Regions from separate parts of the 'Nostoc azollae' 0708 genome, predicted to be linked through region 1. Evidence: riboswitches for the same ligand, from Rfam matches in the RefSeq annotation. Region 1 holds a riboswitch; the other holds the start of a gene.
What was found. A riboswitch is a leader RNA that binds a small molecule or an ion and turns the genes downstream of it on or off. The one in region 1 is predicted to bind cyclic di-AMP.

Region 2: another riboswitch for cyclic di-AMP. It lies ahead of AAZO_RS21815 (universal stress protein); the one in region 1 lies ahead of AAZO_RS06310 (glycosyltransferase).

The regions. Positions count from the first base shown of each region.
Region 1 covers NC_014248.1:1,385,007-1,390,845, reverse strand. The annotation lists gene ilvA (threonine ammonia-lyase, biosynthetic) at 829-2,340, shown strand; cyclic di-AMP (ydaO/yuaA leader) riboswitch at 2,423-2,601, shown strand; gene AAZO_RS06310 (glycosyltransferase) at 2,763-4,043, shown strand; partial or broken gene AAZO_RS06305 (cold shock domain-containing protein) at 4,899-5,522, shown strand; gene AAZO_RS06300 (hypothetical protein) at 5,532-5,756, shown strand.
Region 2 covers NC_014248.1:4,673,104-4,678,942, forward strand. The annotation lists gene AAZO_RS44205 (Uma2 family endonuclease) at 1-60, shown strand, start outside; partial or broken gene AAZO_RS31850 (element excision factor XisI family protein) at 458-612, opposite strand; gene rnc (ribonuclease III) at 839-1,522, shown strand; cyclic di-AMP (ydaO/yuaA leader) riboswitch at 2,205-2,321, shown strand; gene AAZO_RS21815 (universal stress protein) at 2,439-3,128, shown strand; partial or broken gene AAZO_RS44210 (IS1634 family transposase) at 3,561-4,805, opposite strand; partial or broken gene AAZO_RS21825 (ArsB/NhaD family transporter) at 4,807-5,734, shown strand; partial or broken gene AAZO_RS31865 (IS701 family transposase) at 5,812-5,839, shown strand, end outside.

The DNA of each region.
Region 1 (5,839 bases):
TGTGATAAGTCTTTTGCTAAAATTTTTTGCCTCATGTCTCATATTTTATAACGCCCTGTGTCCCACCCTCAACTTTTTCTTTTTTTCTCTTACCCCTACTTATTGCGCCGATACGTTTTTAGTCAATATTGGTGTATATATAGCTTTTTAAATAAGGGCTATAAGTTTACGGGATTTTCTCTTCAATTTTAGTTTTTTTAATAAAATTTTTCTCTCAAGAGAACCATAAAGATTTTCAATTATCGCACGAATTATACCAGTATCAGATGCACATTCCTCACTAAGGAATCTAACAAATATTCTGATTCCCTATATACAAGTATTAGCTAATTTCTGAGGAATGCATTCTGGAAATATTCGAGATAAAATTTCCTTGAGTGCATACAAAAAAATTCGATCACGCACAGTTGGAATAGCTAAGACTCTTGCTTCTTTACCTCTTCCTTTAGATTGGAGTAGTTCTAGATAGGGCGAGAATATATATTCTCCTTTTAAACACTTTTTATTAATTACTTTTAACTGAAACTTGGCTTGTTTGCTAAATTGTAATCCACTCAGTAGGTCAGTGCCTTTATTTAGACTAGATTTACACTTATCATTATAGATATTTATGAGTGATTTACTCGTAAAGTATAATTTGAGTAACTGAATAGGGTGTGTAGGACAAATTGCTCATCATATAAACGTAAGTATAGCTTTGAAACGATGCTAATTATACTTTTAACATATGGGCTAATACAAGTGCCATCATCCCATCCCAAAAACCCACCCCCCAATTACCCAACTAGAGTAAAATTAACATCCAACCCCAAATTGCATCTATAGCCCATGTATTGCGACTACCTGGTACAAATCCTCACTGCCCGCGTCTATGATGTAGCCCAGGAAACACCACTGGAATATGCCCCCAACCTCTCGAACCGCATCAATAACAAACTGCTGCTGAAGCGGGAAGATATGCAGTCTGTCTTCTCCTTCAAGCTGCGGGGTGCATATAACAAAATGGTCAACTTACCACCAGATTTACTGAAACAAGGTGTGATTGCTGCTTCTGCTGGAAATCATGCCCAAGGTGTGGCCTTGGCTGCCGGTCGTTTGGGAACAAAAGCAATCATCGTTATGCCGATGATTACGCCCCAGGTAAAAATCAATGCAGTCAAAACACGGGGAGGAGAAGTTGTACTACATGGCTATAACTATGATGATGCTTACGCCCACGCCCGGCAATTGGAAGCAGAAAAAGGGTTAACCTTTATACATCCCTTTGATGATCCTGACGTTATTGCTGGCCAGGGAACAATCGGCATGGAAATACTGCGACAATATCAGCAACCTATCCATGCAATATTTGTGGCTATTGGAGGTGGAGGTTTAATTTCCGGGATTGCGGCTTATGTGAAACGGTTGCGTCCCGAAATCAAAATTATCGGTGTCGAACCTGTCGATGCTGATGCTATGTCTCAATCTATTCAAGCGGGTCATCGGGTGCGGTTGTCTCAGGTGGGTTTATTTGCTGATGGGGTAGCGGTGCGGGAAGTGGGGGAAGAAACCTTCCGGTTGTGTCAGCAATATGTGGATGAAATTATTTTGGTGGATACGGATGCTACCTGTGCAGCGATAAAAGATGTGTTTGAAGATACCCGTTCTATTTTAGAACCTGCTGGAGCATTAGCGATCGCAGCTGCTAAAGCCTACGCGGAACGAGAACAAATCCAAGAACAAACCCTGATCGGCGTGGCTTGCGGTGCTAACATGAACTTTGAGCGCTTGCGTTTCGTGGCAGAACGGGCAGAATTTGGGGAACGTCGAGAAGCCATTTTTGCTGTGAATATTCCCGAAAAACTAGGCAGTTTGCGCCAGTTTTGTGAATGTTTAGGCGAGCGTAATTTAACAGAATTTAACTATCGCATTGCTGACAATAAAGAAGCCCATATATTTGTCGGAGTGCAAATTGAAAACCGCGCCGACGCAGCTAAAATAGTTGATAAATTTGAAGCTAGTGGTTTAAAAACAATTGATTTAACCGATGATGAATTAACAAAATTGCACCTGCGGCACATGGTCGGTGGACATTCTACCCTTGCTCAAAATGAATTATTATATCGGTTTGAATTTGTTGAACGTCCTGGTGCATTAATGAAATTTGTCGGTTCTATGTCTCCCGACTGGAATATTAGCTTATTTCACTATCGCAACAACGGCGCAGACTATGGGCGGATTGTAGTCGGAATGCAAGTACCACCCCATGAAATGGAAGAATGGCAAATATTTCTTGATTCCTTGGGTTATCACTATTGGGATGAAAGCCAAAATACCGCCTATAAGTTGTTTTTAGGTTAATAGGATGTATAATCAATGACATATTTTTTTTCCATACACCCCTTAACCCCTTGGAAATGACCTGTTATATTGTCAAGGATAATTAATCAGTCTGCCTAATGCCAATCCCTAAACTATATATTAGGGTAACTGGAAGCGGAGGAACCATATTTGGGGCTAATCTTTATAGATTTCGGAATTTGAAATCCAAAATCCAGACAAGAAGAACATCTCTCAGTTCTAGCCCGTCAGCTAACTTCGTCGGCATTGAGAGGAGACTGAACGAGCAACATTATTACAAGTAATGTCCTGTTCTCGTTAGTATCCTTGGCTGGTAACTTTGCGCTTCGTTTTACCTGCCCTCGACCTTTGAGGAAATAATAATTATAAGTTCAATTCTAGCGTCTGCGGCAGGATTAGTTGCCTTGAGGAGAAACTCAACTATGTTCCAGACTACACAAAATCGGGTTGCGCTTATTTCCGTTGATGGTGATCCATCTGCAAAAATTGGTCAAGAGGAAGCTGGGGGTCAGAATGTTTATGTGCATCAAGTAGGTATGGCTTTGGCTGAACAGGGTTGGCAAATGGATATGTTCACTCGTCGCAGTTGTCCGAGACAGACAACAATAGTACCCCATCATCCCAACTGTCGCACCATTCGGTTAAACACTGGGCCTGCAGAGTTTATTGGGCGAGATCATTTGTTTGACTATCTACCAGAATTTCTAGCGGAATTTCAAAAATTCCAACAGCAGCAAGGATTATATTATCCCATAGTGCATACCAACTACTGGTTATCTGCTTGGGTGGGTATGGAACTGAAAAAACGTCAACCACTGATTCAAGTGCATACTTACCACTCTCTAGGGGCAGTTAAATACAGAAGTGTGGGTCATATTCCCGTGATTGCTATCCAAAGGTTAGCAGTGGAACAAGCTTGTTTGGAAACAGTAGACTGTGTGGTTGCTACCAGTCCCCAGGAACAGAAGCATCTGCGAATACTAGTTTCTTACAACGGACGGACAGAAATGATTCCCTGTGGTACTGATCTTCAGAAATTTGGTGGACTTCCCAGGTTAGAGGCTAGGGAAAAGCTAGGAATTACCCCTGATGCCAAAATGGTTTTTTATGTTGGGCGTTTTGATCAGCGTAAAGGAATTGACACTCTGGTAAAAGCCGTTGCCCAGTCCACGTTTAGAGATGAGGGAAAGGTGAAACTGGTAATTGGTGGTGGTAGTTGTCCTGGTTACATTGATGGAATGGAACGCGATCGTATTACCACCATTGTTGCAGAACTAGGACTGGAAGATATAACCATCTTTCCCGGTCGCCTAGATCATAGCGTCCTCCCTTACTATTACAGTGCTGCTGATGTCTGCGTTGTTCCTAGTCACTACGAACCCTTTGGTTTAGTGGCTATTGAAGCAATGGCTAGTCAGACTCCCGTTGTTGCTAGTGATGTCCGTGGGTTGCAATTTACAATTGTACCAGAGGTTACAGGTTTACTCGCCCCTCCCAAAAACGACGTAGCTTTTGCAGCAGCTATTGACCGCATACTTGCTAATCCATCTTGGCGTGACGAGTTAGGTGTAGCTGGACGCGAACGGGTAGAAATTGCTTTTAGCTGGAATAGTGTGGGTTCTCGACTATCTCAGCTTTATCTGCGGCTGATGATGCAAGCAGCAGAACAATATCAAAACCAAACTCAGATTCTTGCGGCTTAAGAAGATTTAATCCCCTCACCCCCTATTTACAGCTACCGTGTACACACAAGTCCTATCTATCTTCGTTTGAGCCTATTTCGCCCCCTAAATCCCCCAATTATGGGGGACTTTGAAAATTCTTTTCCTCTCCTCCCAGAATTGGGGGTTAGGGGGCGGTTCAGTGAGGGCTTGGCTCAAATTAAAGACTTAATCATAGGACTACGCAAGTGTCACAATCAACTCTCTTCTAGGGTGCGTCAGACCTAATAAATTGCTTAATATCAACAGATGCTTAATATCAACAGAAGATTTTCGGCATCTGACGCACTGTAATGATATGCCAGTTGCGTAAGTCCGGAATCACTCTAACAAGTTAGCACTTCATAAACTGAGAATTTATAGATAAGTACCTGAGCAAAATTAATTGCACATTTTCTTAAAACCAGAAATCTCTGTATTTTTTTCTGTTCCCTCTCCTAAATATGCAGTTTATTTTGCACGACTAAGTAGGTAGACACAAATAAACATAACTATGTAACAAGATGTAAATTACTTGAAACCCTTGGGATTGCTTGATTCTCCTTTGCTGCATTCGCCATGACATAGTTATGAATTTTTCCGCCCACCTACTTACTTAACAATTGAAACTTAAAATCAATTATGATAATTGTTTTTAGTATAAAGTAAATATAATTTTTATAATGGTATATACATAGATTAAAAAATATCTTGACTTTACTTAGATATTAAGAATTTTTTACTTAGCTAAAATTAGGTAATGATAAGAACAGCGAAAATTTATGGCTCTACAGTACTTATTATGCTAAATCTCACTATTTAAATCATATTGCCCATCTATATTTGGATGAGAAGAGCATGAAGATTCCTCCAGGAATCACCTATGGTAATCTAGAAAAATCAGAAGCAACTGATTATTTAGTGCATAAAAAAATAGCCAAATTAGAGCATATTTGTAATTACATCAATAGCTGTCATATTTCTTTTAAAGAAATACATGACTGACCTCGGGCTAGTTCTCCTTATCGAGTCAAAATTGATCTCACAGTTCCCCCTGGTCATGAACTGGCAGCAGAAAAAAATCCCGATGAAGGTATTCAATATCAGCCACTAGAAGTGGTAATTAGAGAAACCTTTGATGCCATGCGTCATCAGTTGGCTAAAACACTCAACTTCAATGTGCTACTGAGCAAGCTAACAGATATCCAGAAGCACAAGAAACTACAGCTTTTGTAACTAAGTTATTTCGAGAAGATGGCTATGGTTTCTTAAAAACTTTAGATGGTCGAGAAATATACTTCCACCACAAAAAATAGCATTTTACATAATGACTTTAATCGTTTAGAAATTGGGACTGGTGTGAATTTTTCTCTAGAACAAGGTGAAGAATGACCCCAAGCAAGCACCGTAAAAATAGTTGACAAACCTGGTGTACGTGCTGGTAAATCCTCAGAAACTCTGATTGAAACGCCCTTAGATTGACAGGAATAGGTGCATGAATACACTGATAAATTGAAAAGAACTGCATCTCAATTGCTGGCTGCAATGCTATCTAATCCCTATATTTACCCCCAACTTAGTGATGAAGGAGGGTATGGAAATATGGAACAGCAATTAATTATTGCCTCTGTAGAAATGGGAAGAAGCTTAATTCAGCACATCGGAAAAGATGATCCCCAAAGTGAACGGCAAGTAATACCAAATAAGAAAGAATAAAAAATAAAAGTTTGTAGTCAGTGCTTTCGTGCTAACTACAAACTACAGAAATTATTGCTTCTGTCTTCCTCATTTTCTACCAC
Region 2 (5,839 bases), 2.1 Mb from region 1:
ATAGGGAATACAGTAACTTTACAATCTCAATCTCCCATTACCATACCACCAAAAAGCTAATCAGAACCAGATTTTTCCATAGTTAAAACTCGAGATGATGATTATTGGTCATCTCACCCTTAAGGCTCAGATATCTTGTTAGTTATAGAAGTCGCACACTCTTGTATTAAATATGATCAATAAATAAAAATACCACCTTTGTGTAAAAGCAGTAATCTTTGATCATTGGATCTTTAACTTATTAGATAAGTACTGAGAATGCTACAGTGAACTTTATCAAAGTTACCCTGTTGATTTCGGATATGCAATCAAACGAATTGTGTTACCGAATCAGATTATATCTTTACATACTTTCCTGATTTATAGCTTGATTCAAGTAGGGTTTCTCCTGTAATCTAACAGATTAGATCCCCAACTTTTTGAAGCAGTCAGGAATATGGGAAAATAATATCTAGAATTAACCAACTGCAAAACCTGTATATTGTCTCACCAAAGGTTCATGGAAAGCTAAAACAATTATTCTCTTGGTACTTCTAATTTAACTAATTCATCTGCTATACCAATTTCAGTTCCATCATGTTGTATCCAGATTTTGCCAACAGATAATGGCAGAGAATTTAAAAGTTTTGGACAATTTGTTGATATGGTTGTCAAAGAAGGTAAAATTATCAGACAAAATCAGGATTTTTTTTTTACCATTAGACAAACTACCTGCCTGAATTTGTTTTAATAAAACCATTTGATTGAATTAAATGGCTTATGATAAACGCATTTTGCAGTTTTTTCATATTTAGAGAAAATGAACTATTGCCATTAATACAAAAGATAAAATACCAAAATGCACAAACTTCTCACCTTCAATAGAGAGAAACTCCTGTGTCAAGCACTCACCCATCGTTCCTATGTCAACGAAAACCCAGGAGAAGGAGAACACAACGAACGCTTAGAATTTCTCGGTGATGCTATTCTAAACTTCATCAGTGGACAATATCTCTATCGTCGTTATCCCCAAAAAGGAGAAGACGAATTAACTCGTCGTCGTTCGGCCTTAGTAGAAGAAAAACAACTAGCAAAATTTGCAATTGAAGTAGGTTTAGACTTTAGAATGCGATTAGGGAAAGGCGCTATTAGAGATGGAGGTTTTCAAAACCCTAACTTACTCAGTAGTACCTTTGAAGCAGTGATTGGTGCTTATTATTTAGATAACAACTGTGAAGTTGAACCAATTCGCACCATTATAGAACCACTATTTGATTCCGTATCAGAAGATATTATAGAACCTCGCTCAAATGTAGATTCAAAAAATCGTTTTCAAGAATGGGTACAAAAAGAAATTGGTGCAAATCCTCCAAAATATGTAACAGAACAAATAGGGGGACCATCTCACGCACCAGAATTTATAGCTAGAGTATTAGTAGATGGTAAAGAATACGGAGAAGCGAAAGGAAAAAACAAGAAGGAAGCGGAAAAAGCTGCTGCTGAAGATGCAATAGCAAAGTTAAAAAACCAAGGATTGTTTTAAGACAATTAACGGCACACTCACAACCATGATTTAGAGTGTATCAGATGAAATAATGTGGTAGTCATTTTAAAGAAATTGGAATTCTTGAATTATGGTTATTTACTAACAAATTGAGCGTGTAGACAATGTATCTAAAAATTGTTTTTAGGTTTTTAGAATCATCATTATCAACAAATGATAGTTAATGATAAACTCATCGGAATTGAGGATTTACAAAATTTGCGGATATACAACATAGGGATATGCTATTATTCTGTTCGTCCTGATTATAATTATCCTTTATATCCCCTACACTTTCACAGGTACAATCCTAGCGTTCAATGTAACCTACAAATCAGTCAGCATTGTGCATTTTCACCAGGTAAAAAAGTTTGAATGCTGAAATTTATGACAAAAACTGGAAAAAGCAACTATTAAGCTGCATTCTACAACCAGAACCTGAAGATTTTTAAACTTGACTTTACCTCAAGCTAATGGAATAGTATTATTATCTATAGGAGTCCTATTTGAGTCTTGATAGCTTACGTGGCGTAGCCATACAAAATTCAGTACAAGTGAATCCTCTAAAACCCTTTTGCCTCTTGCCTTTTACCTTTTGCCTACCTACACAAGTAAATATGGCTTACGCCACGCTGCGCTATCAGTAATCAAGTCGGATTCCTATAGTGGGTAGCCTAATTCAAATTCATGAAAGCTGAATTTGAAGCGGAGGAACCAATGTTTGGGGCTAATCTTAATTGAGAGACACCTTCCAGTCTTAGCCCGTCAGCTAACTCCGTCGGCAATGGAAGGAACCTCCAAAACCTTGGCTGTAATACCAGTTGTTGTTGGGGTTTCCTTAATCAATTTTAGATTTTAGACGGATGATTTTGGATTTCCGATAAATCTAATAAAATCTAAAGTCAATAATCTCAAATTGTCATCCCTGCTTCTCATTGATGATTCGTTTCAAGGGAGAGAAGTTAAAGCTGTGAGAATTAAGCCATTCTTAGCAAGATTACAAAGTGCCATTGGTCGCTATGACCTAATGGAGCAAATGATACTAATACCTGATCCTCAAAAATGCGTTAGTGAAAAAGATTTGCAAGCAAAGTCCATCAATTTAGTTGTTGGCTATAATGCTTCACCTAATAGTCATACAGCCTTAGATATTGCTTTTTGTATTGCTCATCAAACCAATTTAGCTACGAATATTCAAGTTAATGTCAAGGCTGTATATGTATTAGAAGAACAACCAAGCAGTTATTCTGATCATAACTTAAGTATGCCCCAAAAGCAGCTTGCCGTAGAGTATCCAACTTGTGATGTACCCCAATCAAGAACACTGGTATTAACTCAATCAAAACCCCAGTTAATGACCACTTCAATACCAGATCAAGCAGATAAAATTCTTTGGCAAGCCAAAAACTTAGCCCAAGAATGGCAGAGTTATTTTAAATCTCATCTGCGGTTTGGCAACTTAGGTACTGAGTTGAAAAAAGTCGTGGAATTAGAAGCTGCTGATGTTCTGGTGTTAGGTTGTCAATCTAGCCATCATCCTTTGATTGATAGTTTAGGTAGTGATTTTCCTTGTGCTGTGTTGGGTATACCCAGTTGTCTTGATTAATCACGAAATAATTGCAGACATAGATTTTTAATCCCAATACACAAATAATAATACTTGTCGGTTAGGGGGGAAAGAGAATAAAAAACCTTTACCCTTTGACCATTCTCCAAACCAACTGACAAGTTTCAGATTCGCAAAGTGCTCCGTATTGCTTTCTAAGCCACATTCCGCACTTGAATAAGTAGCATAAATAAACTACATTTACAGGCACTTCAGAACTATAGTTTTTAAAAATCCAGTAGCCATGAAAATATAAATAAATTATGCACGTCAAAGTTCCAGCTTTCTTATTGTGTAAAAAAAGGTAGTTAGACAACAATCTTTAATTTGAATTTCTCAATCACTTATGAAAATACAAGACTATGCAATAGTGAACTAGAGATTTGAAAACTAAGAAAATAAATAATACTTTTGACAAGCTGTAGGTAGGAATTAGAAAATTCGACAAGGTTCCTCTGTTAAGTTCAGAATCCTATGAACTCCTTGTGTAATCAGAAAATGATTCCCTTGAAAACATACGCCAGTTGCTGCCTCTTTCCGAGGAGCTCCCCTAACAAGTCGGGGAACCAGCCCAACCCACTGTCGCTGAAATATTCAACGTACAGTAGGGGATTCTGTAGGTTTATTCAGTTGGTTTTTAACTGTAGCTTTTTGCATCTTTAACGAGATTCTTAATTGTTTTTGTCCCAGATTATAAACCAAAAGACACAATGCCATTAACATCATCATTGTCTCTACTCTTTCTGGATTCTTCACAAAAAGACTATCGGTGAAAAATAACGGGTCTTTGATAAATCTAAATCCTCTTTCTGTTGATTGCTGTTCTCTATATATTCTCAATATTTCTATGGTTTCTAATTCCCTTGTCTCTAAAATATTTGTTGCTAAAATAAATCGACCACAAGAGTTATGATGTTGGGTGATTAACTCCTGACTTTCTATTAGTTTACCTCTTACTTTATACAGTACTGTTTATGCTTTATTTAACGGACCAGTAATTTCTAAGTCCGATATTTTGTGATATTTTAATTTTGATGCCAGTTCTTTAATTTTTAATTCTGCTAAGGATGTCTGTTCAAATTCCTCTTTGACTAATCTACCTACTTGTCTACTGATTTTCAGAAACTCCTCTTGAATGCTTTGGGTTAATTTGTGTAAGTCTGCTTTTTTTCTGTCTGCACTTTCTACTCATAGCCATCTTTGCTCTATTCCCCCATAAGATACTTTTTCTGCTTGATAGCTATATCCTTTGATTTCACTTGGTTTCAGTTCTGTACTGGTAAATAATTTGACCAAGTTTTTGGCTTTTTCAATGGATAAGGGTACTCGACTTATCCATTTCATGTTCGACATTAATTTTAAATTAATTTCGCTATATAATGCACTATCAGCCACCATTATACCTTCAAAATCTATTTGTTTGTCATACTCCACCAAGATTTGAGCAAATACTGCTTTATCTGATTCATCTCCTGATGCTCCTCTAAAAAATAAGGGTATATCTCCGTCACTACTTACTAGTAAATCTAATATACATTGTTTTAAGTCTGGACAATGGTCACGAGAATATCCTTGTGTGATGTTAATCTGATTTTCCCGGTTCATTCCTAATTCTTGTCCTCAATTATTTAGGCAATTATTATACTCTCCATGCAAATGCAATGAGAGGAAATATAGTATGGAGAATTACCAAGGTGTCCTAAGTATCATCAGATTTATCGCTGTCATTGTTGTCATCATGACAGAATGAATGGGTTAATCGAACTGTTGCTGCTTTACTAGGGGCATTAATATTAGTTCTAACTAATATTATGACTTTACCAGAAGCTGTTGGTTACATTGGCAAAGGTCATGGAACATTAGGTTTATTTTTGGAGTACTAGTTTTAGTTAGGGCATTTGAACCTACTAATATCTTTAGTTATATCACGATACAAATAGTCATTCTTGCTCAAGGTACTGCCAAAAGATTACTAATAGGTCTTGTGGCATTAGTTACCCCAATTTGTGCTGTCTTACCTAACGCAACTACGCTAATGTTATTAGCACCGTTAATTCCACCAATGGCACAAGAAATAGGAGTTAATTTTGTACCTTTATTAATTGTGATAGTTTTTGCTGCTAATAGCGCAGGATTATTAACTTTAGTAGGAGACCCTGCCACCTTTATTCTTGGTGATGCTGTCAATATTAGCTTTATATATTATTTAGGAGAATTGAGTTTGGCGGGAGTATTTGCTGTTCCTACTGTAGTAGGAATACTACCAATTTTATAGAATTTGGAATACAAATCTAGATAATCTCGCAGAATTGCCCCAGCCACAAATTAATCATCCACGAGTTTTAATGATGGGTGGGGTTATCGTAACTGTGGTGTTGATATTTTTCGTAATTGGCGAATCTTTACCAACTCCTATTTCCCCTACATCTGTAGCTTTATTAGGTGTAACTTTAGCTTTATTACTAGCGTACCAAAGTAGAATTGATTCAGTTAATAATTTTTTGAAAGATGTAGATTGGAGTACATTAATATTCTTTATGAGTATTTTTGTATTAATTGGTGGATTACATAAAACAGGAGTTATTAAACGTTTATCAGGCGTTTTAACAGGACTTAAACAAAAGTTAAGAGTAAAAAGGAGTATAATGGGATTTTGGTGTAGCTTTCACCTTAAAAGAACCTGATGAAAGAAACCACTGCCCCAGCAATGG